DNA from 2 places in the Roseateles sp. GW821-FHT09H11 genome. Region 2 is predicted to be linked to the other one. Evidence: riboswitches for the same ligand, from Rfam matches in the RefSeq annotation. Region 2 holds a riboswitch; the other holds the start of a gene.
The links. Region 2 has a riboswitch for S-adenosylhomocysteine ahead of metH (methionine synthase). Riboswitches for the same ligand answer to the same signal wherever they lie in the genome.

Region 1: linked by a shared signal. The riboswitch ahead of ahcY (adenosylhomocysteinase) and the one ahead of metH (methionine synthase) in region 2 are both predicted to bind S-adenosylhomocysteine.

What each region holds. Positions count from the first base shown of each region.
Region 1 is NZ_JBWKOA010000010.1:110,953-114,210, reverse strand. It holds gene AC07PR_RS28130 (hypothetical protein) at 1-306, shown strand, start outside; gene AC07PR_RS28125 (HAD family hydrolase) at 234-1,025, opposite strand; S-adenosyl-L-homocysteine riboswitch at 1,097-1,195, shown strand; gene ahcY (adenosylhomocysteinase) at 1,298-2,731, shown strand; gene AC07PR_RS28115 (TlyA family RNA methyltransferase) at 2,766-3,258, shown strand, end outside.
Region 2 is NZ_JBWKOA010000007.1:263,464-266,721, forward strand. It holds gene AC07PR_RS23255 (HD-GYP domain-containing protein) at 1-1,080, opposite strand, end outside; S-adenosyl-L-homocysteine riboswitch at 1,247-1,351, shown strand; gene metH (methionine synthase) at 1,433-3,258, shown strand, end outside.

The DNA.
Region 1 (3,258 bases), on a different contig from region 2:
CTTCGGGAGCGCCCGACCAATCGCTGGCTGCTGCCGCGGCTGCGCCGCCGGCGGATCGAGGTGGCGGAGCGTCTGGTCGCCCTCGGGGGCCGGGTCAGCCATGCGGCGCTGGCCCGGGTACTGCCGCGCGGGCATGACTGGCCGGGCGTCTCCGCGCTGGTCGGCCGTCATGCCTGGGACCCGGTCGAGGGCCGCCAGCCGCGTCCCCACCGCCCGGTTGCCGATGAGCCGGCCTACCCGCGCGTCGACAGCAGCGCCCGGGCCACTTCCGCGAAGCCGTCGCCGCGCTCGGTCGCGGTGACATAAGCGGGCGGGTGGTCCAGCATCGGCAGGAAACGCGCGATGTTGGCGACGCCCACCGACAGCGGCATGCGTTCGAACATCAATTGATCGTTCGTCGAGTCGCCCACGTACACCCACTCGGCGGGATCGAAGTCCAGGCCCGTCAGCCGCTTCACCGCCCACTGCGCCGCGGTCCACTTGCTGTGATCGCCGATCCAGCCGTTGACGTGGATCGAACTGACCGTCGCCACCAGCCCATGCGCGCGCATCCGGTCGCAGACGGCGGCGATCGCGTCGTCGTCGAGCGTCGTGAACTCGCTGTGGTCGACGGCGATGTCGGTCAGCCGGCCGGCGCTGTCGCGCGCGAGCACGGCGCCGGGCACGGTCGCCACGATCTCCCGCGCGCACGCCTGCAGTCGCGCGAAGTTCGCCAATCGCGTCGCGTCGTCCTGGGCAAATTCGGTCGCGAGCGCCTCCCCTTCGCGATGCAGCAGAACCCCACCGTTCTCCGCGACGATCCCCCGCAGGGGCCAGGCCATCGCGAACGGTTCGCTCCAGCCGGCCGGGCGCCCCGTGATCGCAATGACCGGGACGCCGGCCGCGTGCAACCGGTGCAGCGCGTCCAGTGCCGCCGGCGCGATGGCGCCATCCGCCGTCAGGGTGTCGTCGATGTCCGTCAGCACCCCGCGCAGGGGGAGCCAGGCCGCGCGGGGGCAGTCGCTGAGCGGGGGGATCGTTCGCATGGGGGGCGATTGTGGCCCCGAGCGCAACGCTGTCATCGAGCCGCGGCCGGAACTTGACTACAATCGCGCCCTGTTCCGAGGAGCGTTGCGACCTCCCATCCCATCGAGGCCAGGCTCGGAACCGCCGCGCGGCGACATGTCCGCGGCAATGGCAACCGCGCTCACCCGTCGACCCTTCGTTGGCCGGGTGAGGACCGAGCGGCAAATGCCCTCTCCGCATCTCCCCGCGTCCTGATCGTTGGTGTCGACGGCCCTTCTTCGCAGGAGTCCGCATGAACGCCCAACTGAAGCCGCTGGCCCAAGACCAGTACCTGATCAAAGACCTGTCGCTGGCCGCGTGGGGCCGCAAGGAGATCAAGATCGCCGAGAGCGAGATGCCCGCGCTGATGGCCATCCGCGAGGAATACGCCGCCGCGCAGCCGCTCAAGGGCGCGCGCATCACCGGCTCGCTGCACATGACGATCCAGACCGCCGTGCTGGTCGAGACGCTGCAGGCGCTGGGCGCGGAAGTCCGCTGGGCCTCGTGCAACATCTTCTCGACGCAGGACCACGCCGCCGCCGCGCTGGTCGCCGTCGGCACCCCCGTCTTCGCCTACAAGGGCGAGACGCTGGAGGACTACTGGGACTACACGCACCGCATCTTCGACTTCGGCGCCAAGGGCACGCCGGGCGAAGGCCCGAACATGATCCTGGACGACGGCGGCGACGCGACGCTGCTGATGCACCTGGGCCAGAAGGCCGAGAAGGACCTGTCCGTGCTGGCCAACCCGGGCAGCGAGGAAGAGCGCATCCTGTTCGCCGCGATCAAGAAGAAGGTCGCCGAGGACGCCACCTGGTACACCCGCAAGAGCGCCGAGATCATCGGCGTCACGGAAGAGACGACCACGGGCGTGCACCGCCTGAAGGAAATGTCGGCCAAGGGCACGCTGCTGTTCCGCGCGATCAACGTCAACGACTCGGTCACGAAGAGCAAGTTCGACAACCTGTACGGCTGCCGCGAGTCGCTGGTGGACGGCATCAAGCGCGCCACGGACGTGATGATCGCCGGCAAGATCGCCGTGATCGCCGGTTATGGCGACGTGGGCAAGGGCTCGGCCCAGGCGATGCGCGCGCTGTCGGCGCAGGTGTGGGTCACCGAGATCGACCCGATCTGCGCGCTGCAGGCCGCGATGGAGGGCTTCCGCGTCGTGACGATGGAATACGCCGCCGACAAGGCCGACATCTTCGTCACCACGACCGGCAACAAGGGCGTGATCCGCCATGAGCACATGGCCGCGATGAAGCACAACGCCATCGTCTGCAACATCGGCCACTTCGACAACGAGATCGACATCGCCTCGATCGAGAAGTACGAGTGGGAAGAGATCAAGCCGCAGGTCGACCACGTGATCTTCCCCGACGGCAAGCGGATCATCCTGCTGGCCAAGGGCCGTCTGGTGAACCTGGGCTGCGGTACGGGCCACCCGAGCTACGTGATGTCGTCCAGCTTCGCCAACCAGACGATCGCCCAGATCGAACTGTTCGCGCACAAGGACGCCTACGCCGTCGGCCAGGTCTACGTGCTGCCCAAGCACCTGGACGAGCACGTCGCCCGCCTGCAGCTGAAGACGTTGAACGCGCAGTTGAGCGAGCTGACGGACGAGCAGGCCGCCTACATCGGCGTGTCGAAGTCGGGCCCGTACAAGCCCGACACCTATCGCTATTGATCCACTGACCCTAGCCTGACCCGAGACCCGACCCATGCGTGCTGACCAGCTGCTTCTCTCCCTTGGCTTGGCGCCCACGCGCTCGGCCGCCCAGCGGCTGATCGACGCGCGTGCGGTCGAGTGGGAAGGCCCCAAGGGCTGGACTGTCGTGCGCAAGTGCGGCGAGGACCTGCCCGAGACCACCCCCCTGCGCGTGACGGACGACGCCGAGCTGCGTTACGTCTCGCGCGGCGGGCTCAAGCTCGAAGGTGCGCTGGCCAAGGTCGGTGTGTCGGTGGCAGGCTTCTCGGCGCTGGACATGGGCCAGAGCGCGGGCGGTTTCACCGACGTGCTGCTCAAGGCCGGCGCGGCGCACGTGACCGGCATCGATGTCGGCCACAGCCAGCTGCATGAGACCTTGAAGGCGGACCCGCGCGTCACGGCCCATGAAGGCATGCACGTGAAGGATTACGTCCCCGAGGCGCCCTTCGATCTGGTCGTGGGCGACCTGAGCTTCATCTCGATGATCGGCACGCTCAAGCACGTGG
Region 2 (3,258 bases):
GCTGCGGCCGACCAGCGAGGCCACGAGCGGCGCGTTGGCGCTGTGGCCGCGCTTGAGCACCATGCCTTCCTCGCCGTTGGCCAGCCGGGCCAACGAGCCCGGCGGGTAGAGACCGATCGCCTTGATCAGGGCGGCACCGGCCTCGTCGGGTTGCTGGAGTTCGTCGAGGTAGACCGCCCGCGCCGCCTGCGCCGCGGACAGCGGCCGGCGGCTGCGTCGCGGGCTGAGGCGGGCGCCGTACACGTCGATGCGCCGGAGCAGCCGCGCCATCAGCTCGCCGTCCGATCGGCCCGCCAGGGGGCCTGGACCGGCGTCGTGATGCAGCCGCACGGCGGTCAGCCAGTCCTCGTCGTCCACGCCGATCGCCTGCAGCGTGGCCGCCGCGCGGTCGCCGTGCCCGGCCAACTGCTCGCGCTGCGCGTCGCCCAGCGCTTGCGGACGCATCGCGTGCTGGTCCTGCTGCGCGCCGCTGTCCAGGTTCATCGTCAAGGCCGCGAGCCCGAGCGTGCGACGGCGGCCTTCGCCCCAGCCGAGCTGGCGCGTCGTCATCTCGACCAGCGCCAGCGACAGCAGCGCATGCCGCGCGCTGTACTGCAGCGGCTCCTGGCCGGCGTCGTGCACCAGCATCGCCAGCGAGGCGTCCGGCTGCTGCGTCAGCCGGGCCAGCACCTTGTCGAGCAGTTCGCTCAGGCGCGGCAGGAATTCCGGCCGTCGCGGATCACGCAGCACCTGCTGCGCATGCCATTGCAGGTCGGCCCAGATGGCGGTGTGCGCCGGCGACGTCGACTGCGGCATGGGCATCGGACGCGTGGGCTTGTATTCCGCGGTCGCGTTGGCCAGCGCCGACATCGACGCGCCTTGCAGCATCATCGTGTCGAGCTTGTGGGCGAGGGCGCGCTGGTACTCGCGCGTCTCGTGCGCCTGCACCCACGGCCCGCGGGCCAGCAGGTCGCGCACCTGCGGCGTGTCGGGCAGCGGATGCCCGGAGGCGAACAGCAGATGTCCCGCCGCGTCGCGCAGCGAGAACGTCAGCACCTGTCCCACGCGCAGGCTGTTGGGAGGAAGTTGGACCAGATCCACGGTGGCTTCCCATCGACGTGTCGTCGTCTTGTCGTTGTGCCGCGCAGGATACGGGCGCACCTGGGCCGGGAAGGCAATACGGCACGAACAAACCAGGGCCGGACCGGTAGAATGCACGCTGTTCCCGCTACCAGCAAGGCCGCACCGCGCCCCTGCGGCGGCGGTGGTTTCCGAGGAGCGTTGCGACAGGTCCCGTCACCCGGGTTCCCGCCAGGCTCGGAACGGCGGTGTCGGACCCCTGGACCCCGCCTCACAACGGCGCTCACCGACCCGCGTTCCGCGGGGTTGCGGTGAGTTGCGCGGCCCCGTCTTTCGTTTCAGCTCACGTCCAGCTTCGAAAAGCGCCGCCGCCATGTCCGCCCCGAATTCCGCCTCCGCTTCCGCTGCTTCCGATCTTTCTGCCGCGCCGGCCTCGCCCGTGGCCGTGCCGCCGATGAAGCTCTCCGGCCTGGAGCCGGTGAACATCGGCGCCGGCACGCTGTTCGTGAACATCGGCGAACGCACCAACGTCACCGGCTCGAAGGCCTTCGCGCGGCTGATCCTGAACGGCGAGTTCGAGGCCGCGCTGAGCGTCGCCCGTCAGCAGGTCGAGAACGGCGCGCAGGTCATCGACATCAACATGGACGAGGCCATGCTCGACAGCAAGGCCGCGATGGTGCGCTTCCTCAACCTGATCGCCTCGGAGCCCGAGATCGCGCGCGTGCCGATCATGATCGACTCGTCCAAGTGGGAGGTGATCGAGGCCGGCCTGAAGTGCATCCAAGGCAAGGGCATCGTCAACTCGATCTCGCTGAAGGAAGGCGAGACGGAGTTCCGCCGCCAGGCCAAGCTGATCCGCCGCTACGGCGCGGCCACGGTGGTGATGGCCTTCGACGAGACCGGCCAGGCCGACACCTACCAGCGCAAGATCGAGATCTGCACCCGGGCCTACCGCATGCTGGTCGACGAGATCGGCTTCCCGCCCGAGGACATCATCTTCGACCCCAACATCTTCGCGATCGCCACGGGGATCGAGGAGCACAACAACTACGCCGTCGACTTCATCGAGGCGACGCGCTGGATCAAGAAGAACTTGCCCGGCGCGAAGGTCAGCGGCGGCGTCTCGAACGTGTCCTTCAGCTTCCGCGGCAACGAGCCGGTGCGCGAGGCCATCCACACGGTCTTCCTGTACCACGCGATCCAGGCCGGCATGGACATGGGCATCGTCAACGCCGGCATGGTCGGCGTCTACGACGAGATCCCCGCCGACTTGCGCGAGCGCGTCGAGGACGTGGTGCTGAACCGCCGCGAGGATTCGACCGAACGGCTGCTCGAGGTCGCCGAGACCGTCAAGGGCGCCGCCAAGGACGACAGCGCCAAGCTGGCCTGGCGCGCCGGCGACGTCGCCGCGCGGCTGTCGCATGCGCTGATCCACGGCATCACCGACTTCATCGTCGAGGACACCGAGGAGGCCTGGCAGGGCATCCTTGCCCAGGGTGGCCGGCCGCTGCACGTGATCGAAGGGCCGCTGATGGCGGGCATGAACGTCGTCGGCGACCTGTTCGGCGCCGGCAAGATGTTCCTGCCGCAGGTGGTGAAGAGCGCCCGCGTGATGAAGTCCGCCGTCGCGCACCTGGTGCCCTACATCGAGGAAGAGAAGCGGCTGATGGCCGCCGCCGGCGAGGACGTGCGCTCCAAGGGCAAGATCGTCATCGCGACGGTGAAGGGCGACGTGCACGACATCGGCAAGAACATCGTCACGGTGGTCCTGCAGTGCAACAACTTCGAGGTCGTCAACATGGGCGTGATGGTCCCGTGCCAGGACATCCTCGCGAAGGCCAAGGTCGAGGGCGCGGACATCATCGGGCTGTCGGGCCTGATCACGCCCAGCCTCGAGGAGATGCAGTACGTCGCCGCCGAGATGCAGCGCGACGACTACTTCCGCATGAAGAAGATCCCGCTGCTGATCGGCGGCGCGACGACCAGCCGCGTGCACACGGCCGTCAAGATCTCGCCGCACTACGAAGGCCCGGTGGTCTACGTGCCGGACGCGTCGCGCTCGGTGGGCGTGTGTTCGGAGCTGCTGTCCGACGAACGCGCGACGCGCTTCATCGACGAGCTGAAGTCCGATTACGAGAAGGTCCGCGAGCTCCACGCCAACAAGAAGCAGACCCCGCTGGTGACGCTGGCGCAGGCGCG